DNA from 3 places in the Pseudomonas monsensis genome. Region 2 is predicted to be linked to each of the others. Evidence: predicted binding sites of a transcription regulator. Region 2 holds the regulator's gene; each other region holds the start of a gene.
The links. Region 2 encodes FliA, which starts transcription of late flagellar genes. Its sites were predicted from a motif close to CTAAAGTTTNNNNNNNNNNNGCCGNTAA; they were not measured.
Positions count from the first base shown of each region.

Region 1: the regulator FliA is predicted to act here: its motif matches at 4,631-4,658, upstream of HV782_RS10345 (methyl-accepting chemotaxis protein).
Region 3: the regulator FliA is predicted to act here: its motif matches at 5,336-5,363, upstream of flgM (flagellar biosynthesis anti-sigma factor FlgM).

Region 1 covers NZ_CP077087.1:2,346,608-2,354,437, forward strand. Annotated here, with positions in the region: gene ccoN (cytochrome-c oxidase, cbb3-type subunit I) at 1-378, opposite strand, end outside; gene HV782_RS10335 (alpha/beta family hydrolase) at 473-1,174, shown strand; gene HV782_RS10340 (DUF6124 family protein) at 2,414-2,779, shown strand; gene HV782_RS10345 (methyl-accepting chemotaxis protein) at 3,036-4,601, opposite strand; gene HV782_RS10350 (CPBP family intramembrane glutamic endopeptidase) at 4,704-5,495, opposite strand; gene inhA (isonitrile hydratase) at 5,726-6,412, opposite strand; gene HV782_RS10360 (GlxA family transcriptional regulator) at 6,502-7,506, shown strand; gene HV782_RS10365 (hypothetical protein) at 7,618-7,830, opposite strand, start outside.
Region 2 covers NZ_CP077087.1:2,017,157-2,024,986, forward strand. Annotated here, with positions in the region: gene flhA (flagellar biosynthesis protein FlhA) at 146-2,275, shown strand; gene flhF (flagellar biosynthesis GTPase FlhF) at 2,287-3,627, shown strand; gene fleN (flagellar synthesis regulator FleN) at 3,744-4,574, shown strand; gene fliA (RNA polymerase sigma factor FliA) at 4,571-5,311, shown strand; gene HV782_RS08815 (chemotaxis response regulator CheY) at 5,479-5,850, shown strand; gene HV782_RS08820 (protein phosphatase CheZ) at 5,869-6,657, shown strand; gene HV782_RS08825 (chemotaxis protein CheA) at 6,694-7,830, shown strand, end outside.
Region 3 covers NZ_CP077087.1:4,919,081-4,926,910, forward strand. Annotated here, with positions in the region: gene flgE (flagellar hook protein FlgE) at 1-594, opposite strand, end outside; gene flgD (flagellar hook assembly protein FlgD) at 625-1,344, opposite strand; gene flgC (flagellar basal body rod protein FlgC) at 1,360-1,803, opposite strand; gene flgB (flagellar basal body rod protein FlgB) at 1,807-2,217, opposite strand; gene cheR (protein-glutamate O-methyltransferase CheR) at 2,589-3,416, opposite strand; gene HV782_RS21705 (chemotaxis protein CheV) at 3,463-4,395, opposite strand; gene flgA (flagellar basal body P-ring formation chaperone FlgA) at 4,478-5,239, shown strand; gene flgM (flagellar biosynthesis anti-sigma factor FlgM) at 5,400-5,726, shown strand; gene HV782_RS21720 (flagella synthesis protein FlgN) at 5,775-6,242, shown strand; gene HV782_RS21725 (flagellar brake protein) at 6,335-7,081, shown strand; gene HV782_RS21730 (MFS transporter) at 7,318-7,830, opposite strand, start outside.

The DNA.
Region 1 (7,830 bases), 330 kb from region 2:
CAGCTCGGCGTATTCCTTGGAACTGGTGTAACCCAGTGGCAGGCTGATCGCGGCCAGGAGGATCACCAGTTGCCAGCCCCAGAAGCAGAATGCGGCGATTTTCGGCGCAAACAATTGGGTCTGGCAGGTGCGTTGCACCGAGTAGAACGAACTGGCGAACAGCGCACAGCCACCGAACGCGAAGATCACCGCGTTGGTGTGCAGCGGGCGCAGACGGCCGAAACTGGTCCAGGGCAAATTGAAGTTGAGTTCAGGCCAGACCAATTGGGCCGCGAGAAAAACCCCGAGGCCCATGCCGACGATGCCCCACACCACCGTCATAATGGCGAATTGGCGGACCACCTTGTAGTTGTAGGCGGTACTGATAGAAGTGTTCATGGTTCCCCATCCACGGTTCAGCCGAAGTGAGCGCGCGCGAGAACGCCGCGAATCCTTCGTCTGGAGTTATAGGCAGACTAAAAGCGAGGCAAGCATGGACAAACAGCACAAGGCCAGTATTGACGGGGATCAATGGGCGCAGTGTGTGCGTGATCATGGATGGTTGTGGGATGCCGCCACGGGTAAGGCTTCGGCGACGTTGATCCTGGCGCATGGGGCGGGCGCGCCGATGGACAGTGACTGGATGAATGACATGGCTGGGCGTCTTGCCGGGCTTGGGGTGAATGTGTTGCGGTTTGAGTTTCCGTATATGGCGCAGCGGCGGGTGGACGGGGTTAAACGGCCGCCGAATCCTGCTGCGAAGCTGCAGGAATGTTGGCGTGAGGTGTATGCCGAGGTGCGGCGTCATGTCGCTGGGGTTTTGGCCATTGGCGGGAAGTCGATGGGCGGGCGGATGGCGAGTCTGCTGGCTGATGAGTTGGGGGCTGATGCGTTGGTGTGTCTGGGCTATCCGTTTTATGCGGTGGGGAAGCCGGAGAAGCCTCGGGTTGAGCATTTGGCTTCTTTGCAGACGCGGACTTTGATTGTGCAGGGGGAGCGGGATGCGTTGGGCAATCGTGAGGCGGTTGAGGCTTACAGCTTGTCACCGAGTATTGAGGTGGCGTGGCTGGTGGCTGGGGATCATGATTTGAAGCCGTTGAAGGTTTCTGGGTTTACCCATGAACAGCATTTGGCTAGCGCTGCGCAGCAGGTGGCCGAGTTTCTCAAGGATTCACCGAGACTCCGAACTGCATAAAGATTGGCTCCCTTTCCCCTCGCCCCCATGGGGGAGAGGGCTGGGGTGAGGGGGATGGATCTTGGATGCGCTGCAGTTCTTCGTTTTGGGTACATATCCATTGCTGCGGTAACGGCTACTTAGGGTTCCGCCCTTACGGCGGGTCACTTTTTCCAGACGCCGAAAAAGTAACCAAAAAGGCTTGCTCCTACGTGCGGCCCGCTCGCTGGGGCTCGGGGTTCCTTCGCTCCGGGACTGATCCGGGCGCATCGCCTCCGGTTTGCTGCGCTGCACCTCCTCTCGATGTGTTTGGCTGCGCCAAACGGTCGCTGCGCTCCCACCCCCGGATCAATCCCTCCACTCAGCCTTCCGATGTCGCCCGAGGATCAAGATCAAAAGCAGGCGAGCTGACACTCGGCCTATTGAGTGGTGAAGAGCACGGGTATTCGGCTTTGGATTTGTGGTGGATTTACCCCTCACCCCAGCCCTCTCCCGAGGGAGAGGGAGCCGATTTGTGGGCTTTTCAAAATCTGTGTTCGACTCGGTATTTCACGTCGGCGTAGCTCTCCCAAACACCTCGATCAGTCCCCTCTCCCTCGGGGAGAGGGTTAGGGTGAGGGGCTTTTGATCTGTTTCAGAATCTGAGTTCAACGCGGTATTTCACGTCGGCGTAGCTCTCCCAAACACCTCGATCAGTCACCTTTCTCTGGGATGGAGAAGGGCCGATATGTGTGCTTTTCAAAGCTGGAGTTCAACGCGGTATCGCACGTCGGTGTACCTTGCCCAAACACCTCGGTCAGTCCCCTCTCCCTCGGGGAGAGGGTTAGGGTGAGGGGCGATTCTGCTGACACGATAAAGAACTGGAAGCGATCACTGTCCAGCATTTCCTGTGCGTAAACATGATTGCGCAAGCACGTTTAAATCACACAACACGTTACGCCATCGAGCCTACAACACCTTGCGCCGTTACCTACGCGTACGCCAGAATCCGCCGGCTTACGCGGCTATGGGGCGGGCGGTATCGTTTCCCTGTCACTGAAAATCAGTGATCGGGTTTGGTAGCCCGCTTCGGTACCGCCGTATGGCGCCACCTTATTCAGCCTCTTTTTGCGGCTGCGTTTTTATGGTGGACATGCGTGGGGCTCATTCGTGAGCGCCGGGTTTCCGTATCGACCGGTCTACCAACCCGCGCATGGCCGCCACCCATCGTTTGGTAGCGAGGGTGATGGCTTTTATTAATTTCGATACGAGACTTCATCCATGTTCAAAATCACACCAAACCCACCACCCACAGACCCAATCCCCCACGACCCCGCGCTCAGCTCGCAAAAGGTCAAAGAAGCAACCGACCGCGCCCTCGACTACTACCTCAAACCTGAAGACCTGGCGGCCCCGCCAAGCTCGCCCAAGTTTCGCCCCGTCTATCTCGTCGACCCCACTCTGGACGACGAAACCCTGCTGGTCGAGGCGAGCGAGTCGCTTTCTTACGCCCACGCCATGGCCGGCAACATCGCCAACTCAATCGGCGGCCCGGAGCGCAAACCGCTGCTGGCGCTGCAACAGGTGATCATGCTCAACGAGCTGTTGGTCAATCGACTGCTGGATAAGCTGAAGTTGCCTCAGTAGTTATGGGGCCTGCCCTCACCCTAACCCTCTCCCAGAGGTAGAGGGGACTGACCGAGGAGAATGTGCGAGGTACACCGACTTGAGATACCGAGTCGAACTCAAATTCTGAAATGCACAGAGATCGGCTCCCTTTCCCCCGCGCCCCTTGGGGCGGTCCGACGTTTCGGGAGGGCTGGGGTGAGGGGGAAATATTCACTGACACAACAAAAAACCCGGAAGCTCTCGCCCTCCGGGTTTTTTGTTATCGCCAGTTCAATCAGCGGTTAAACCGCTCCACCAACGAGTACTGCGTATTCGCCGTCTTGGTCAGCTCTTCACTCAACAACGCCGAGTTATGCGCCTGCTCGGAAGTCTGATCCGCCAGTTCCGAAATATTGCTGATGTTGCGGCTGATCTCTTCAGCCACCGCACTTTGCTCTTCGGTCGCGGCAGCAATCTGCGTGGTCATGTCGGTGATGTTGGCCACCGCTTCACTGATCCCGACCAACGCCTGATCCGCTTCCAGCACCCGCGCTACACCTTCTTCAGCCTGGCGATGCCCGGCTTCCATGGTTTGCACGGCACTCGAAGCCGTCTGCTGCAACTTAGCGATCAGGGCGTGAATCTGCCCGGTCGATTCGCTGGTGCGTTGCGCCAGTTGGCGAACTTCGTCAGCCACTACCGCGAAACCACGGCCCATCTCGCCGGCACGGGCCGCTTCGATGGCGGCGTTGAGGGCGAGCAGGTTGGTCTGGTCGGCGATGCCTTTGATCACATCCACTACGCCGCCGATTTCGTCGCTGTCCTTGGCCAGTTGGGTCACGGTCAGGCCGGTTTCGCCGACGACCACCGACAAACGCTGAATGGCTTCGCGAGTCTCGCCGGCAATGTCACGACCGCGACCGGTCAGGCGATTGGCTTCCTGAGTCGCGTCAGCAGTGCGCTGCACGTGGCTCGCCACTTCCTGAGTGGTCGCGGCCATCTGGTTGACGGCGGTGGCGACCTGTTCGGTTTCCACGCGCTGGCGTTCCAGGCCGCTGGAGCTGTTGTGCGCCAGGGCGTCGGACTGTTTGGCCTGATCGGTCAGGTGTTCGGCGGTGTCCTGCAGACGGGTCAGGCAGGTTTTCAGGCGCGCTTCCTGGCTGAGGATCGACATTTCCAGACGCGCCTGGGCGCCACGGCTGTCGGTGTACATCTGCGCGATCAGCGGGTCGGAAGTGGTCTGCTCGGCCAGGCGCAGCAGGCGCTTGAGCCCGCGTTGCTGCCATTGCAGGCCCATCAGGCCCAGCGGTACCGACAAACCGGCCGCCAGGGCGAAGCCCCAGTGCGAGTTGAGGGTCGCGCCGATCACGAAGCTCAGTTGGCTGACCAGAATGAACGGCAGCCAGTCTTGCAGCACCGGCAGCCATTTATCGCTGGAAGGGATCGCCGACTTGCCCTGGTTGATGCGTTGGTAGAGCGCTTCGGCACGGCGGATCTGTTCGGCGGTGGGTTTGATCCGCACCGACTCGTAACCGATCACCTGACTGCCATCGAACACCGGTGTCACGTAGGCGTTCACCCAGTAATGGTCACCGGATTTGCAGCGATTCTTGACAATGCCCATCCATGGCAAGCCTTGTTTCAGTGTGCCCCACATGTGCGAAAACACCGCAGCCGGGACGTCGGGGTGACGGACCAGGTTGTGCGGCGCACGGATCAGTTCTTCACGCGAAAACCCGCTGATCTCGACGAAAGCGTCGTTGCAGTAGGTGATCACGCCCTTGGCGTCGGTTGTGGAGATCAACCGCTGCTGAGCCGGGAAAGTCCGTTCGCGTTGTGTAATGGGCTGGTTGTTACGCATGGTTTTTCAATCCGCAAGGCTTTGAAAGGTTGTCGGCGATGTCAGGAAATTATTGAAGTTTTTTTTCAGTAATAAGTACGGCGTCGCAAAACGGGCCTTGCTTCAACCCGCCAGCATCGGATAGGTGAACAGCGCAAAGTGCAGCAGGTTCAGCCCGAAGTGCGTGGCGATCGCCGCACCCAGCCCGCCAAAGCGGTAGGCCAGACCATAGCCGACACCGGCCAGACCCGCCAGCAACACCCAGGTCCAGCCGGCACCGGCGTGCACCAGGCCGAACAGCAGCGAGGCCAGCAACAGGGCGAGGTTGTCGCCGTAGGGCAGGTGCTGGAAGCGCCGGCTGAGCCCGCCCTGTATATAGCCGCGAAACAGCGCTTCTTCGACCAGTGTCACCAGCAGCAGGTTGTTCAACACCCACAGCCATGCCGGGTCGGGCCACTTTGGCGCCCAAGTGATGACGCCAAGCAACAGCGCGCCGCCGAGGGCGAGGATGGCGCTCAGGGTCAGGGCGAGGAGGGTGGCGTATACGGTCAGGCGCAACGACCGCCGCGCGACAATCCACGGACAGACCAGCAACAACCAGAAACCAATCAGCGGTTTGTCCAGATTCAGGTACATCGCAAACGGCACGGCGTTGTCGGTGAAGCGCTGCGGGTCGATGGCGCGACCATTGTAGAAACCCGGTAACCAGTGCAGGGCCAGCGACAGGGCGAGGACGATAAACAGACCATGACCGAGAAACCGCGCCACCGGTACCTGTTGCTGGCGCACGGCAAATCCGGCAAATAACAGAAGGCCGATGCTGATCAGCGCCAGCCAGCCGAGCTGTCCGTAGCTCAGCGCCCACCCGTAACCGAGGCTGAGAAGTGCCAGATAGAGCCATGGCAACGCCTTCATGGAAAGTCCCTGTGCAGAATATGTGGAAGGGCTTTCTACACGGGTGGGGGCGTGGGGACAAGTGAAGGTGAAAGGGGAAACCGGGGCAGCACAAAAACCTGTGTCCAGCCCCGTTACCTGTGGGAGCTGGCTTGCCAGCGATGAGGCCTGCACAACCGACATCCTCATCGACTGGACCACCGCTATCGCTGGCAAGCCAGCTCCCACAGGATTTTGTGGATGGCTGGGAATCAGTGCAGATTGAGTTTCGCCGCCGCGCGCTCGGTGATTTCCGTGCGCAACTTCAGCGATGGCGCGGCACGCAGGCGAGCTTCATCGACAATCGCCCCCGGCGCGGTGTCCGGGCTACCGGCATTGAACGGCGGCGCCGGCGCATATTCCAGCTGCAACTGCACCAATTGCGCCGTGTCGGCATCGAACAGTTCAGCCGCCAGCACCAGGGCGAAATCAATCCCCGCCGTGATCCCGCCGCCGGTAAACAGATTACCGTCACGCACCACCCGATCCTTCACCGCAATCGCGCCCAGTGTCGGCAGCAGATCGTGATACGCCCAATGCGTGGTCGCACGTTTGCCTTGCAGCAGGCCCGCCGCGCCGAGCACCAGCGAACCGGTGCACACTGATGTCACGTACTTCGCCTGCGCAGCCTGACGCTTGATGAAGGCCAGCGTTACCTCATCCTCCATCAACGCGCCGACGCCACCACCGCCTGGCACGCAGATCACATCCAGATCCGGGCAATCCTCGAACGTGGTGGTCGGTTTCAGCAGCAGACCGGTGCTGGCGGTAACGGGCATCAAATCCTTCCAGATCAGATGCACTTGCACGCCCGGCAACGAGGCGAGCACGTCGTACGGCCCGGTCAGGTCAAGTTGCTGAACTTGCGGGAACAACAGAAAACCGATCTGCAGCGTCATTGTTCTTGCTCCATGAAAAGGGGTGGACGGCTTCACTGTAGGCGCGTAGGTTCTGGCGTATACGCCAATCACCCCACGAATTACGCCAAATGCCCAAAGCCATTCACGTACTCGCGTTTGCCAACATGCAGATCCTCGACGTCACCGGGCCGTTGCAGGTGTTCGCCTCGGCCAACGACCTCGCTCGCCAACGCGGTTTGCCCTTGCCCTATGCGCCGTCGGTGATTGCCAGTGCGGGCGGGGCGGTGATGTCCTCGGCGGGGCTGGCGGTGCTGGCCGAACCTTTGCCGCAGCAGGCCAGCGATACCTTGATCATCGCCGGTGGCTGGGGCATTTACCCGGCGGCTGAGGACGCGTTGTTGGTGGATTGGGTGCGCGAACACGCGGCCAAATGCCGGCGCGTCGCCTCGGTGTGCACCGGCGCGTTTCTGTTGGCGGCCAGTGGCTGGCTCGACGGGCGCCGCGTCGTGACGCACTGGACCCGTTGCGAACAATTGGCGCAGCAGCACCCGAAGTTGCAGGTCGAAGCCAATCCGATTTTCATCAACGACGGCCCGGTCTGGACCTCGGCGGGCGTCACCGCCGGCATTGATCTGGCCCTGGCAATGGTCGAGGAAGATCTGGGCCGCGACATCGCCCTGGACGTGGCGCGGCATCTGGTGGTGTTCCTCAAACGCCCGGGCGGGCAATCGCAATTCAGCGTAACCCTGTCGCTGCAAAATCAAGGCAATCGCTTTGATGAACTGCACGCGTGGATCGCCGAACACCTCACCTGCGACCTCGGCATCCCGACCCTGGCCGAACAGGCCGGGATGAGCGAGCGCAGTTTCGTCCGCCACTACCGCGCCGACACCGGCCAGACCCCGGCACGGGCGATTGAATTGATTCGTGTCGAAACCGCCCGACGCCTGCTCAGCGACACCGGCCTGCCGGTCAAACGCATCGCGGCCAACTGCGGGTTTGGCAGTGAAGAAACGTTGCGGCGCAGTTTTTTGCGGGCAATTGGCGTGACGCCGCAGGCTTATCGGGAGCGGTTTTCGGTGCATGCATCAGCAGATTCATCAATCGACACTGATGTGATCGGACGAGTCTGAAACGTGGCGAGGGCTTGCGCTGAGTCGCGACGCGCCGCGAATTTTACAGGGCCTGCTGCGCAGTCCAGCGCGAGCAAGCTCCCTCGCCACAAGCGCTACCCACTTGCGGAATCAGGCCTCGGCCTCTGCGAGCTGATTGAAATACTTCGCCCGATCCGGAGTAAACGTCACCCGCATCTTCGTTCGCGAGCAGGTCAGCGAACGCTCTTCACCCAGATCAATATCCAGATCCTCGCCACGCAATCCTTGCCACTGCGCGAGGTATTTGAGCGAGCCGAATTTTTCGTTTTTCTTCAGGCTGCGACTGACGCCGCCTTTCCAGCC
Region 2 (7,830 bases):
TCGCGAGCAGGCGAAGGCCTACAGTGGTCGCGTTCACCTTCCTCTCTGTTTCAATCCTTGGCAAAAGTTGGAAAGCTTCTTGCAGTACCCGCCGTGAGCCCGCTCTGGGCGTCAAAAGTTTGCTTTAAAGGAACGGGGAAAACCGGTGGATCGCTCTCAGTTATTCAACACTGCTCGCTCGAATGTTGCCGACCTCAGTCGAGGCAATCTGGGCGTGCCATTGTTGCTGCTGGTCATGCTGGCGATGATGATGTTGCCGGTGCCGCCGTTCCTGCTCGACGTGTTCTTCACCTTCAACATTGCCCTGTCGATCGTCGTCCTGCTGGTCTGCGTCTATGCATTGCGGCCGCTGGATTTCGCGGTGTTCCCGACCATTCTGCTGGTGGCGACGCTGCTGCGGCTGGCGCTGAACGTGGCGTCGACGCGGGTGGTGATGCTCCACGGTCAGGACGGCCACGCCGCCGCCGGCAAGGTGATCCAGGCCTTCGGTGAGGTGGTGATCGGCGGTAACTACGTGGTCGGTATCGTGGTGTTCGCGATCCTCATGATCATCAACTTCGTCGTGGTGACGAAGGGTGCCGGGCGGATTTCCGAGGTGAGCGCACGCTTCACCCTCGACGCAATGCCCGGCAAACAAATGGCGATCGACGCCGACCTCAACGCCGGCCTGATCGACCAGAACCAGGCCAAGGCCCGGCGTTCCGAAGTTGCTCAGGAAGCCGAGTTCTACGGTTCGATGGACGGTGCCAGCAAGTTCGTCCGGGGTGACGCCATCGCCGGCCTGCTGATTCTGTTCATCAACCTGATCGGCGGCATGGCCGTTGGTATCTTCCAGCACAACATGAGTTTTGCCGACGCCGGCAAGGTTTACGCCTTGCTGACCATCGGTGACGGTTTGGTGGCGCAATTGCCATCACTGTTGTTATCGACAGCGGCGGCGATCATGGTGACCCGTGCTTCCGGTTCGGAAGACATGGGCAAGCAGATCAATCGTCAGATGTTCGCCTCGCCCAAAGCGCTGGCGGTGGCGGCGGGCCTGATGGCGGTCATGGGCCTGGTGCCGGGCATGCCGCATTTCTCGTTCCTGAGCATGGCCGCGCTGGCTGCCGGTGGCGCGTACCTGTTCTGGAAGAAGCAGAACGTCGCCAAGGTGCAGGCTCTGCAAGAGGTCAAGCGCCAGCAGGAGCTGCTGCCGTCGCCGGCCCGCGCCATGGAAACCAAAGAGCTGGGCTGGGACGACGTGACACCAATCGACATGATCGGCCTGGAAGTCGGCTATCGCTTGATTCCGCTGGTCGACCGCAATCAGGGTGGGCAATTGCTGGCGCGAATCAAGGGCGTGCGCAAGAAGCTCTCGCAGGATCTGGGCTTCCTGATGCCGACCGTGCACATTCGCGACAACCTCGACCTGGCCCCGAGCGCTTATCGCCTGACCCTGATGGGTGTGATCCTCGCCGAAGCCGAGATCTATCCCGATCGCGAGCTGGCGATCAACCCGGGGCAGGTCTACGGCACGCTCAACGGGATCAACGCCAAAGATCCGGCTTTTGGCCTGGAGGCAGTGTGGATCGAAATCAGCCAGCGTGCGCAGGCACAATCGCTCGGTTACACCGTGGTCGATGCCAGTACCGTGGTCGCGACTCACTTGAACCAGATTCTGTACAAGCACTCCAGTGAGCTGATCGGCCACGAAGAAGTGCAGCAACTCATGCAATTGCTGGCCAAAAGCTCGCCGAAACTGGCTGAGGAGCTGGTGCCGGGGGTGGTGTCGCTGTCGCAACTGCTCAAGGTGCTGCAGGCGCTGTTGGCCGAACACGTGCCGGTGCGCGATATCCGCAGCATCGCCGAAGCCATCGCCAACAACGCTGCCAAGAGTCAAGATACCGCCGCATTGGTGGCTGCGGTCCGGGTTGGCGTTTCTCGCGCCATCGTCCAAAGCATTGTAGGCACTGAGTCCGAGCTGCCTGTGATCACCCTGGAGCCAAGGTTGGAACAAATATTGCTCAATAGTCTGCAGAAGGCAGGACAAGGCTCGGAAGAGGGCGTTTTGCTGGAGCCGAGCATGGCCGAGAAGCTGCAGCGTTCGTTGATCGAAGCGGCGCAGCGTCAGGAAATGCAAGGTCAGCCGGTGATCCTCTTGGTAGCCGGCCCGATACGCGCGATGCTCTCGCGCTTTGGTCGCCTGGCAGTCCCTGGATTGCACGTGCTGGCCTACCAGGAAATTCCGGACAACAAGCAAGTGACCATCGTTGCGACAGTAGGGCCCAACGGCTGAGGTAGTGGTTTATGCAAGTTAAGCGTTTTTTCGCCGCCGATATGCGTCAGGCCATGAAGCTGGTTCGTGATGAGCTGGGCGCTGATGCCGCCATCATTGGCAACCGCCGCATTGCCGGCGGCGTCGAGCTGACGGCGGCGCTGGATTACAAATTGTCGGCGCTGGCGCCTCGGGTTCCGAACATGGAACTCGAAGACGAGCTGCGCAAGACCCAATCGCGCATCGTCACCGCCCAGGCCGAACTGAGCCTGCGTGGCGAAGCCGACGGCAATACCAATCGCCAGTTGTTCGCCGGGCTGCCGTTGACGGCCGGCCTGCCGCTGACTGCTGCCGAACCGTTGAGCGAGCCGGCCTACGCCGCTCCGGCGCGTCCGGCCCCGGCCCCTGCGCAGTCCTCCGGCGGTGTCGACCCGCGTGCGCTGGACTCGATGCGCTTCGAATTGAACAGCCTGCGCGAACTGATGGAAGTGCAGCTTGGCACCCTGGCCTGGAATCAGCTGCAAGGCAGCCGCCCGGCGCAGGCCAATCTGTATCGCCGTCTGCAGCGCATCGGCCTGTCCGGCCCGCTGTCGCGCGATCTGCTGTCGATGATCACCGATATCGAAGAGCCGCGTCAGGCCTGGCGCATGTTGCTCGCGCATCTGGCGCGGATGATTGCCGTGCCGGAAGTCGAGCCGCTGGAAGAGGGCGGGGTGATTGCCATGGTCGGCCCGGCCGGCATGGGCAAGACCACCACGCTGGCCAAACTGGCCGCGCGTTATGTGCTCAAATACGGCGCGCACAACGTGGCGCTGGTGAGCATGGACAGCTTCCGCATCGGTGCACAGGAACAGCTCAAGACCCTCGGGCGGATTCTCAATGTGCCGGTGACGCACGTTGATCCGGGCCAGTCGCTGGTGCAGGCGCTGGATCCGTTGCTGCGCAAACGCGTGGTGCTGATTGATACTGCCGGCCTGCAAGCCAGTGATCCGGCCCTGCGCATGCAGCTGGAAAGTCTGGCCGGGCGCGGCATCCGTTCAAAAAATTATCTGGTGCTGGCAACCACCAGCCAGAAACAGGTTCTAACCGCCGCTTATCACAGTTACAAGCGTTGCGGGCTTGCCGGGTGCATCCTGACTAAACTGGATGAAACGGCCAGCCTTGGCGAAGTGTTGAGCCTGGCGATCAGTCATGAATTGCCGGTCGCGTACCTGACCGATGGCCCACGGATTCCGGATGATCTGCATCTGCCGCGCCGTCATCAACTGGTCAGCCGCGCCGTCAGCGTGCAAATGCAGGAAGAACCCAGCGAAGAAGCCATGGCTGACATGTTCGCTGATATCTATCACAGCCCGACCAAGCAGGTAGGCTGAGGTATTCATGAACAGTTTTTGTACCTACATCGATGGCCTGCCATGCATTGTTCCGGTTGTGAACGCGCAGCCAGTAATGTGGCCTCCGTCTATGCAAGACAAGGTAAAGAAATAACATGGGCAGCATGCATCCCGTACAGGTGATCGCGGTGACCGGCGGCAAAGGTGGCGTCGGCAAGACTAACGTGTCAGTGAACTTGTCTCTGGCGCTGGCAGAGCTTGGCCGTCGGGTCATGCTGCTGGACGCCGACCTGGGGCTGGCGAACGTCGACGTTCTGCTGGGACTGACCCCCAAACGTACTTTGGCCGACGTGATCGAAGGCCGCTGCGAGCTGCGCGACGTCCTGTTGCAGGGCCCCGGCGGGATCCGCATCGTGCCGGCCGCTTCCGGCACCCAGAGCATGGTGCACCTGAGCCCGGCGCAGCACGCCGGCCTGATTCAGGCGTTCAGCGACATCGGCGACAATCTCGACGTGCTGGTGATCGACACCGCTGCGGGTATTGGTGACTCGGTAGTCAGTTTTGTACGCGCCGCGCAGGAAGTGTTGCTGGTGGTCTGCGACGAGCCGACGTCCATTACCGACGCCTACGCGCTGATCAAACTGCTCAACCGCGATTACGGCATGAACCGCTTCCGCGTGCTGGCCAACATGGCCCAGAGCCCGCAGGAAGGGCGCAACCTGTTCGCCAAGTTGACCAAGGTCACGGATCGCTTCCTTGACGTGGCCCTACAATACGTCGGCGCCGTGCCTTACGACGAAAGCGTGCGTAAGGCGGTGCAGAAGCAGCGTGCGGTCTATGAAGCCTTTCCGCGTTCCAAGTGCGCCCTGGCGTTCAAGGCCATCGCCCAGAAGGTCGACACCTGGCCGCTGCCGGCGAACCCGCGCGGCCACCTGGAATTTTTCGTCGAGCGCCTCGTGCAGCAAACGGCAGGACCAGTGCTATGACCGCCAGCGGTATGAATTACTACAAGAAGTCGGCACGCGACGCGCAATACGAGTTGATCGAGCGTTACGCGCCACTGGTCAAACGCATTGCCTACCACTTGCTGGCACGCTTGCCGGCCAGTGTGCAGGTCGAAGACCTGATTCAGGCCGGCATGATCGGTCTGCTCGAAGTCTCGACCAAATACGACGCCAGCAAAGGTGCCAGTTTCGAAACGTACGCGGGCATTCGAATCCGCGGCGCGATGCTCGATGAAGTCCGTAAAGGGGACTGGGCGCCACGCTCGGTTCACCGCAACACCCGTATGGTCAGCGACGCAATTCGGGCAATTGAAGCTAAAACCGGCCGTGATGCTAAAGATCACGAGGTTGCGGCCGAACTCCAATTGAGTCTCGACGATTACTACGGGATTTTGAATGACACCCTGGGCAGCCGCCTGTTCAGTTTCGACGACCTGTTGCAGGACGGCGAACACGAAGGGCTGCACGAGGATGGCGCCAGTGCTCATCTTGAGCCGTCACGCGATCTGGAAGATGAACGTTTCCAGGCCGCACTGGCGGACGCGATTGCCAATTTGCCGGAGCGTGAGCGACTGGTGTTGGCGCTGTACTACGACGAAGAGCTGAACCTCAAGGAAATCGGTGAAGTCCTTGGCGTCAGTGAGTCGCGGGTCAGCCAGTTACACAGCCAGTGCGCGGCCCGCTTGCGGGGGCGTTTGGGGGAGTGGCGAGCGCGCTGAAGGCAGTGTGGGGACACTGCGAACGAGGCTGGTGCGGTGATGAACGGCACCGGTCTTGCTCTGTTGTGCTCCAGACAGTCTTCGAGTGCTACGCCGGATTGATTGAAATGGCGCGTCCAGGTGCTGGGCGCGTTTAAGACTGCTTGGAGGTCGAATTGGACAAGAACATGAAAATCCTCATCGTTGATGACTTCTCAACGATGCGGCGGATCATCAAGAACCTGCTGCGTGATCTGGGGTTCACCAACACCGTCGAGGCCGACGATGGCACCACTGCCATTCCGGTGCTCAACAGCGGAAGCATCGACTTTCTGGTAACGGACTGGAACATGCCGGGCATGACCGGTATCGACCTGCTGCGCCACGTACGTGCCGATGAAAAACTCAAGCACCTGCCCGTGCTGATGGTGACGGCAGAAGCCAAGCGTGAGCAGATCATCGAAGCGGCCCAGGCCGGTGTGAACGGCTACGTGGTCAAACCTTTCACGGCTCAGGCGCTGAAAGAAAAAATCGAGAAGATTTTCGAACGCATCGGCTGATGAACGCGCGGGGGAGCTATGGAGCATAACGAATCTTCACAGGGCGATTTCGAGTCGACCCTGAAAAAACACGCGGTCGAACTGGTCGAGAGCCTTGAAAAAGGCAGGTTCGGCGACGCTGTGCAACTGATCCATGAGCTCAATCAGACCCGTGACCGCGGCCTGTATCAGGAAGTGGGCAAGCTCACGCGCGAACTGCACAGTGCGATCGTCAACTTCCAGATTGATCCGCACATGCCGCAGGCCGAGGAAGTGTCGCAAATCACCGACGCCACCGAACGCCTGGGCTATGTGGTCAAGCTGACTGAAGCCGCGGCCAACCGCACCATGGATCTGGTGGAAAGCGCCACCCCGGTGGTCAATGGCCTGGCTGACGAAGCCCAGGCCCTGAGCACCGATTGGGGTCGCTTCATGCGTCGCGAGGTCGGGGCTGAAGAGTTCCGCGAACTGGCGCGTCGGGTCGACGGTTTTCTGTCGCGCAGCAGCACGGACAACCGTGCGGTGTCGAGCAACCTCAACGACATCCTGCTGGCCCAGGATTACCAGGACCTGACCGGTCAGGTGATCAAGCGCGTGACCCAACTGGTCACCGAAGTCGAAAGCAATTTGCTCAAACTCGTGCTCATGGCCAGTCAGGTGGACCGCTTTGCGGGCATCGAACATGACCGCGCCGCGATGCTTGCAGAAAAAGATCCACAAAAACATCTCTCGCAGGGTGAAGGTCCGCAGATTCATGCCGATAAACGAGAAGACGTTGTGTCCGGTCAGGACGATGTGGACGATTTGCTATCCAGCCTTGGATTTTGAGTTTTAGGTTTTTAGACCTGTAGGAGCACCCCATTAATGAGCTTCGGCGCCGATGAAGAGATCCTTCAGGATTTCCTGGTTGAGGCCGGCGAGATTCTTGAGCAACTGTCCGAACAACTGGTTGAGCTGGAAAGCCGCCCGGATGATGCAGATCTGCTCAACGCAATTTTTCGCGGTTTCCATACTGTAAAAGGGGGCGCCGGCTTCCTTCAGCTCAACGAGCTGGTGGAGTGCTGTCACATCGCCGAAAACGTGTTCGACATCCTGCGCAAGGGTGAACGCCGCGTTGATGCCGAACTGATGGACGTGGTGCTCGAAGCACTGGACGCGGTGAACAGCATGTTCAGCGAAGTCCGTGAACGTGCCCCGATCACCGCCGCCACCCCGGAACTGCTGGCCGCGCTGGCGCGTCTGGCCGAGCCGCAAACGGCCGATCAAGCCCCGGCTTCACCGGTGGCCGAGATGATCGAAGAACTGGTCGTCGAAGGCGATTCGGGCGATTCGGGCGACATCACCGATAACGAATTCGAACAGCTGCTGGACTCGCTGAACGCCGTCAAGGCCGAAGCCGAAGCCCCGGTCGTTGCTGCACCGGTGCAAACTGCCGAAGCGGCCGCCAGCGATGAAATCACCGATGCCGAGTTCGAGTCGCTGCTCGATCAGTTGCACGGCAAAGGCCAGTTCGCACCTGACGCCGTTGCACCGACGGCAGCGCCTGCGGCACCGGCGGCGGGCGACAGCTCGGACATCACCGACGACGAATTCGAAGCACTGCTTGATCAGTTGCACGGCAAGGGCAACTTCGCCGTGGAAGCGCTGGAGTCGGCGATCGCCTCGGCACCGGCGGCACCTGCCGCACCGGTAGCCGCTGCTGCCGGCAGCGACCTGATCAGCGATCACGAGTTCGAATCGCTGCTCGACGAGCTGCACGGCAAAGGCAAGTTCGATGCAAGCGCTGCGACGGCCGGCTCCGCGTCGACAGTCGCCGCGCCTGCCGCCAAGGCTGCAGCGGCTCCGGCCGCCGCGCCGAAGGCCGCTGCCAAGCCTGAGCCAAAAGCTGAAACGCCAAAACCGGCTGCCGCTGCTGCACCGGCGCCGGCTCGTGCTCCAGCAACTCCGCCACCGGAAAAACCGGCGAGCGAAGCCGAGACCACCGTGCGAGTCGACACCGCG
Region 3 (7,830 bases), 2.9 Mb from region 2:
GTGCTCGTTACCCTGAGTGTCAAAGACCGGCGTGGAAATCAGCTTGTTATAGCTGTTCAGATCGGTGGGACTGAACGGCGCCACGGTAGGTTTGACGTCCTCCGAGTTCAGGTTCATGGTCTGGTCGATCTTGGTGGTCGCGTTCGGCTTGAGGGACGAGGTGTCGATCTTCAGGTCGGTCAGCACACCGGTCATGATCTTGCCGTTGGCATCGACGCCATAACCCTGCAGACGGTTGCCGTTGTTGTCGACCACGTAGTTTTCAGCATCGGTCTTGAACGCACCGGCACGGGTGTAGCTCAGGGAACCGTTGTCGCTGAGGATGAAGAAACCGTTGCCCTGGATGCCCATGTCCAGCACGTTGCCGGTGTTGTTCACGTCACCCTGGCCAAACTGCTGGGAAACGTTGGCCAGACGCACGCCGTTACCGACGGTCTTGCTGCCGGTGCCCAGGCGGGTGGCCGAGTACACGTCTTCGAATTCTGCACGGGACGCCTTGAAACCGGTGGTGGCCACGTTGGCGATGTTGTTGCCGGTGACGTCCAGTTGCTTGTTGGCAGCATAGAGACCGCTAAGGCCGATATTGAAAGACATATTCCACTCCTTTGTGCCGGTTAGTCGGCTCTATATACCAATGGTTTGTACTTTGGACAGCGCGACGCTGCCCAGGCCCGCCAGGTTCAGCATCAACTCACCGCCGGTCTGGCTGATGGTCACGCTGTTGACGGTGGCCGGCAGATACGTGATCAGCGAGGTGGCCTTGCCGTCGTAAGTGGCGCTGGCAGTGAACGTGTAAGTGCCCGCGGCCGCGACCGCACCGGACGCGTCCTTGCCGTCCCAGATGAAACTGGCGTTGCCGGCCTTCTGGGTGCCCATGTCGATGGTGCGCACGACTTTGCCGTCGGTATCCTTGATGGTGACCGAGACAGCGCCGGACGCCGGAACCACCACAGAGCCATTGAAGCTCTTGCTGGTGTCGACCACGGCCTTGTCGGTCTGAGCGATGACCGAGCGACCGACCAGCGACGACGCCTGCAGGGCCTGCGAGGAGTTGTAGTTGCCGGCGATGCCACTGACGGTGGTGTTCAGCGTGGTGATGCCTTCCAGGCTGCTGAACTGCGCCAGTTGCGCGACGAACTCGCTGTTGTCCTGCGGATCGAGCGGGTTCTGGTTTTTCAGCTGGGTGACCAGCAGTTGCAGAAACGCATCTTTGCCCAGGGCCTGCTTGCCGGTGGCACTATTGGTGGCTGCAGCCAGGCCGCCGGTGGTCGTCCCGGTCTTGACCGAAGAATTGGACAGGACGTCCTTGATATTCACGCCGCTGGTGGAATCGGAAACACTCATGGCAGTCGCCCCTTATTACTGACCGAGGGTCAGTACCTTCTGCATCATGGTTTTGGCGGTGTTCATCATTTCGGCGTTGGTCTGGAACGAACGGCTCGCGGAAATCATGTCAGCCATTTCTTCCACCACGTTGACGTTCGGGTAGTAGACGTAGCCCTTGGCGTCGGCGGCCGGATGGTTCGGCTCGTAACGCGCTTCGAGGTTGCTCTGGTCTTCGACCACACCAAGCACCTGCACGCCTTGACCGGCAGCGTCCTGACTCTGGAACAGCGAGTTGCTGCCGCTGTTCTGGCCGCCCTGGAACATGGTGGCGAACACCGGGTGACGGGCGCGGTAGGTCTGGTCGATGCTCGACGAAACGGTTTCGGCGTTGGCGATGTTCGAGGCCACGGTGTTCAGACGCGTGGTTTGTGCGCTCATGCCGCTGCCGGCAATGTTGAAAACGCTGGACAGGGACATGGATTACTCTCCGCGCAGGGCTGACACCAGCCCTTTGAATTTGCTGTTGAGCAGGGTGAAGCTGGCCTGGAAGCCGACCGCGTTTTCCGCGTAGTTCGACTGCTCCAGTTGAGCGTCCACGGTGTTCTGGTCGATCGAAGGCTGCATCGGTGTGCGATACATCAGCGATTCGTCGCCATTGCCCAGACCTTCGGCCTCGATGTGACGGCTGTTGGTCATGTTCAGGGCAAACGTGCCACCGCGTTTGGTTTTCTCGGTCTGTGCTTCGAGCACTTTGGAGAAGTCCAGATCCCGCGCCTTGTAGTTCGGGGTGTCGGCGTTGGCGATGTTGTTGGCCAACACTTCGGCACGCTGGGCGCGGAAGCCCAATGCTTGTTCGTGAATGCCGAGCGCTTTGTCGAAGCTGATGCTCATGTCGGGAACCTTCAGGTGACCGGTTTTTCGTACCTGAGCTTTAGCAAGGGCCGTGCCAAACAGAAGAACCCCCGTAAACCGGGGCCTGGCGGGGGATCGGCAATGCGGCAATGCCAGAAAAGCGGCAACCGGTTTCCGCCGGATGCCGCTTTTCTGCCGCTTGCCCTCCCTTCTCACCCACCAATGTCCTCTGGAGGAGTGAGCCTGCTCGCGATAGCGGTGTGCAGGCGCCGATGATGTTGGATGTGCTACCGCTATCGCGAGCAGGCTCACTCCTACAGGGGGTTTGGGGTGAATTGAGACTGAATGCCAGGCACAAAAAAACGGGAGGCCTTTTAGGGCCTCCCGTTTTTTTGTGTTGCTGCAGCCAATCACTTCGCCTGGTAAATGATCCCCGGGCTGCACTGGACCATCTGGTAATGATCCGGCAAACCGTTCAACGCTTCGGAAGCGCCAAGGAACAGATACCCGCCCGGTTTCAGCGTGCTGTGAATGCGCAACAGGATGTCTTTCTTCACCTCGGCGGAGAAGTAGATCAGCACGTTGCGGCAGAACACGATGTCGAACTTGCCCAGACTGGCGTAGCTGTCGAGCAGGTTGAACGAACGGAATTCCACCCGGTTCTTGATCGGCGCCTTGATCACCCAGCGCCCCGGCCCTTTCGGGTCGAAGTAACGCTGCAGACGGTCGGCGGACAAGCCGCGACCAATCGCCAGGCTGTCGTACTCGCCGGTCTTGCAGTTGGTCAGCATGCTGCCGGACAAATCCGTGGCAACGATCTGCACGCCCATCTTCAACTGGCCGAGGTTGCTGCGCTCGAACTCGTCGATCGACATCGACAGCGAATACGGTTCCTGACCCGACGAGCACGCCGCCGACCAGATCCGCAGACGCTGGTTGGGGCTGGCCTTGATCGCCTCGGGCAGCACCTTGTTCTTCAAGACTTCAAACGGATAGGTGTCACGAAACCACAGGGTTTCGTTGGTCGTCATGGCATCGACCACCTGCTCGCGCAAACCGCTGCGCGGCTGGGTCTGGATGCGCTGAACCAGCTCACCCAGGGATTTGATGCCTTGCTGCTCCATCAGTTTGTTGAGACGGCTCGAGACCAGGTACTGCTTGTTTTCACCGAGCAAAATGCCACAGGCTTTTTCCAGGAAGACCCGGAACTGTTCGAAATCCAAATTACCCGTAGACAATGATGCCGCCTCTTAAATCGTGTTGACCGCCAGGGGCAAAGCGCCCCTAGCTGATATCTGCTGCTTTGATCCGGTCGACTACCCGGGATGCCAGGTCATCAGGACGGAATTTGGCCAGGAAGTCATCGGCACCGACTTTCTTGACCATCGCCTGATTGAATACCCCCGACAACGAAGTATGCAGGATGATATGAAGCTTTTGCATGCGTGGATCGCTGCGGATTTCCGCCGTCAGGGTGTACCCGTCCATCTCCGGCATCTCGATGTCGGAAATCATCATCAGGAACTCTTCTTCCGGCTTCTTGCCCTCGTCGACCAGCTTGCGCAGGTAGTCCAGCGCCTGCTTGCCATCGTTCAGCGCCACCACTTCGACGCCGACCGTCTGCAGGCATCGCGTGACCTGCTTGCGCGCCACCGACGAGTCATCGACCGTCAGCACTCGCAGCGACAACGCCTTGCTCTGGGTTTCGACGTCGACCACACCCACCGAAATCGCTTCCGGCGTCGGCGCCACTTCCGCCAGCACTTTCTCGACGTCGATGATTTCGACTAACTGATTGTCCACTCGAGTCACAGCGGTCAGGTAGTGATCGCGACCCGTGCCCTTGGGTGGCGGATGGATCTCTTCCCAGTTCATGTTGACGATGCGCTCCACCGAGCGAACCAGGAAACCCTGGGTCTTGGTGTTGTACTCCGTAATGATCACGAACGGACTGTTCTTGTCTTTCAACGCCCCGGAACCGGTCGCCATTGCCAGATCGAGGATCGGAATGGTTGCCCCCCGGATATTCGCCACCCCGCACACGACAGGACTGGACTTGGGCATCAACGTCAGCGACGGGCATTGCAGCACTTCCCGCACCTTGAACACGTTGATTCCGTAGAGCTGATGACCGTCGAGACGGAACAACAACAGCTCCAGGCGATTCTGCCCTACCAGTTGCGTGCGCTGGTTTACCGAATCCATTACACCAGCCATGCCCAGACTCCTACACCAACGCCAAGTGTTGTTGCGACGCACATTCATTGCTAAACGGCACGGCGCTTGCTTTTTAACTCGTATGAACGCTCAAACGACATTTTTCCGACGCCTGACATCTTCCCTTCGCAGAGGGCTTTGCGCGGTGTCCGCCGTTTGCTTCTTTTTCGCTGGCAGCCCTGCCATTGCTGATGCGGTTACCTTGCCTGACATGCTTATCGGCGTCACTCAGGGCTTTCTTGAGTTCACCGTAGAAGACTATCTGGCTACCAGTCAAACGGAAGGCCGCTACGAAATCGAAGTAAACCAGCTCGACCCCCGCATGCACATGCCTATGTGCGACAAGGAATTGACAGCCAGCCTGGAGAGTCCGGCACGTCCGTTGGGCCGGGTAACGGTAAAGGTTCGCTGTGAAGGCACCTCGCCCTGGACCGTGTTCGTGCCCGCTCAAGTCCGCCTGTTTCGCGAGATTGTGACCACCACTCGGCCGCTCAAACGCGCCGGCATTATCGAGCCGCGGGACGTGACCTTGCGCGAGCGCGACGTCAGCCTGATCAATCAGGGATTTCTGACGTCGGTAGACGAAGCGATCGGGCAGAAATTGACCCGACCAACGGTCGCCGATCAGGTGATTACCCAAGTGCACCTGGAACAGGCAGAAGTCATTCGCAAGGGCGATCAAGTGGTCATCATCGCCCGCAGCGGTACGCTGGCTGTGCGAATGCCGGGCGAAGCCCTGTCCAACGGCGGTTTGAAGGAGCAGATCCGGGTGAAAAACCTCAACTCCCAGCGGGTCATCAAGGCGCAGGTCATCGCGCCCGGCCAAGTGGAAGTGGCCATGTGAACCACTGAGCAGAAAACTGGCGCCGACCTCGCCGCTTCCCTAAACTGTGCCGCAGCAGGACACGCGCCGGTACATGAGGCTCATTGCCAAATGGGCCTAAAGTTTTCCAGGGGATGGCCGAAAACATGGCAAGCGTCCAAATTCCCAGAGGTTTTTTATCATGGTCATCGATTTCAGCCGTTTGAACAGCTCCTCGTCACTTACAGGCAGTACGCGTACCAGCGCGCCGAAGGAAACCGTTGAAAACGGCACTTCCGCACCGCTGAATACCCCGGCCGAATCGGCCAGTACCGCAAAAAGCGGGGAATCGGTACACCTCAGTAATGAGGCTCAACAGTTGCAGAAGGTCACTGACAAGCTGCGCGATCAGCCTGCTGTCGACAAAGCCCGTGTGGCCGAGTTGAAAGCCGCGATTGCCGATGGCAGCTATAAAGTCGACAGCAACCGTGTAGCCAGCAAACTGCTCAACTTCGAAGCCCAGCGCTAGGCCACCGCCAGCGCGAGGCTTTTGGACGCTTAGAAACCAAGGCCAGCCATGCACGACACTAATTTATTGCAACTGATCATCGACGACTTTGCTCCAGCTCAACAATTGCTGGAGTTGCTGCAAAACGAGTCCCTCGCCTTGCACGGTCGCGACATGCCACTGCTGGAAGAAATTCTGGCGCGCAAACAGGCATTGATCATTCTGCTCGAACAGCATGGCCGCAAGCGCAGCGAAATCCTCGCCAGCCTCAACCTGCCGACCAATCGGCAGGGTCTTGAGCAATTGGCCAGCCAGTCGAGCATCGGCGACCAATTGCTCAGTCAAAGTGATGTCCTCACCGATCTCATTGCCCAATGCCAGGCGGCCAACGTCAACAATGGCCAATCGATCCTGGTCCAGCAGGCTGCCACAGCCAATCAGCTGAAAATCCTCACCGGTGGCGAGCCGCCAGCGCTCTACGACGCCAGCGGAACCTTCGCCAAGCCCGTCAAGCCGCGTACGTTCAGCCAGGCGTGAGCCATTCGATGGGCCTGCACTATCAACACGTGAAGCATGCTGGCAAAATGCTGGCTAGTCATCGTCAAATTTTGTCTGGAGATTGAGAAAACGTGCCAAACGCCCTAAGCGCGGATGATGCTCCGCAGCCACCAAAGGTGCTGACCACGCCCCTGGAAATCTCCAGCAACCTGCGCCAACTGCAAGAGAGTCATGATCCACTGATCATCACCTTCCATGAACGCAGCCAGCGCTTCCAGAGTTATTTGATCAAGGTTGACCGCGACAGCGCCTCGATCGCCCTAGACGAGATGATCCCGCGCGATGGCGAACGCTTCCTGCTGGCCGGCGAGCCGTTCAAGGTCGAAGGCTTTCACGAAGGCGTGCGCATTGCCTGGGAATGCACCGGCAGGCTGAACATCGAAGAGTCCGATGGCGACCGTTTCTACACTGGCGACTTGCCCACTGAAGTGGTTTACCACCAGCGCCGCAATGCCTTTCGCGCAGCGCTGAAACTGACCGATCTGGTCAGCGTCGAACTGGGCGGCGAGAAGCTCAAGGCGCCAATCAACGGCAAATTGCTGGATATCTCCGCGACCGGCTGCAAGCTGCGTTTCGAAGGTGACATCACTGACCGCCTGCAACTGGGCCAGGTCTATGACCGGCTGATCGCTCCGCCGCTGTTCGGCAACCAGCCGACCTCCGTCGAACTGCGCTATCTGCACTTCGAAGAAAAACTCAACATCACCTTCGCCGGCCTGCGCTTCCACAACATCAGTGGCCCGGCGGCACGTAATGTCGAGCGCTTCGTGTACCAGTTGCAGCGTGAGGCACGGCGTTTCGATAAAGACGACCTCTGAGTCGAACGCACAATGAAAAAGGGCAGTCCTTGGCGGGACTGCCCTTTTTTTTGCGCTGAATGAATGCTCGGCAAGACATTCTGTGGCGAGGGGATTTATCCCCGTCCGACTGCGCAGCAGGCGTAAGACCATTCAGCGCAGAGCGTCGTAAAGATGTGATTTGCGGGCTTCAGGGCCGCTTCGCAGCCCAACGGGGATAAATCCCCTCGCCACAGATTTCCATCCCAGCTCAACTGTCAGGGCCTGGCACCACTGATGTCCGGAGCAGGTTTATCGCCGCCGTCATCCGGGTTTGCAACGGGCTCAGATTCAGGTTCTTTGTCCGGCTCAGGCTCAGGCTCAGGCGTCACCGTCGTCTGCATCTGCTCCTGCACCACCTGCTCATCCACCCGCGGGTCAAGCGCGGCGACCAATGGCGAGCTGGACATGCTGTCCGGCATCGCCACGTGATGCAGCGGCGCGTCGTCGACCTGGTGCAGATTGGTCACCGCTTTCGGACGAATGCGCCACACCAGCACCAGTGCAAAGAAGCTGAAGAACGCATACAGACTTTGGCTGCCGAACAGTTTCATCAGCACACCTGCCAGCAGCGGGCCGATACTTGCGCCGACCCCGTAGGTCACCAGCAGCATCGCCGTCAGCGACACCCGACGATCACCTTCGACGTGGTCATTGGAGAACGCCACGGCCAGCGGATAAAGGCAGAACTGCACCAGCGAACAGAGGAAGCCGACCACGAACAGCACCTC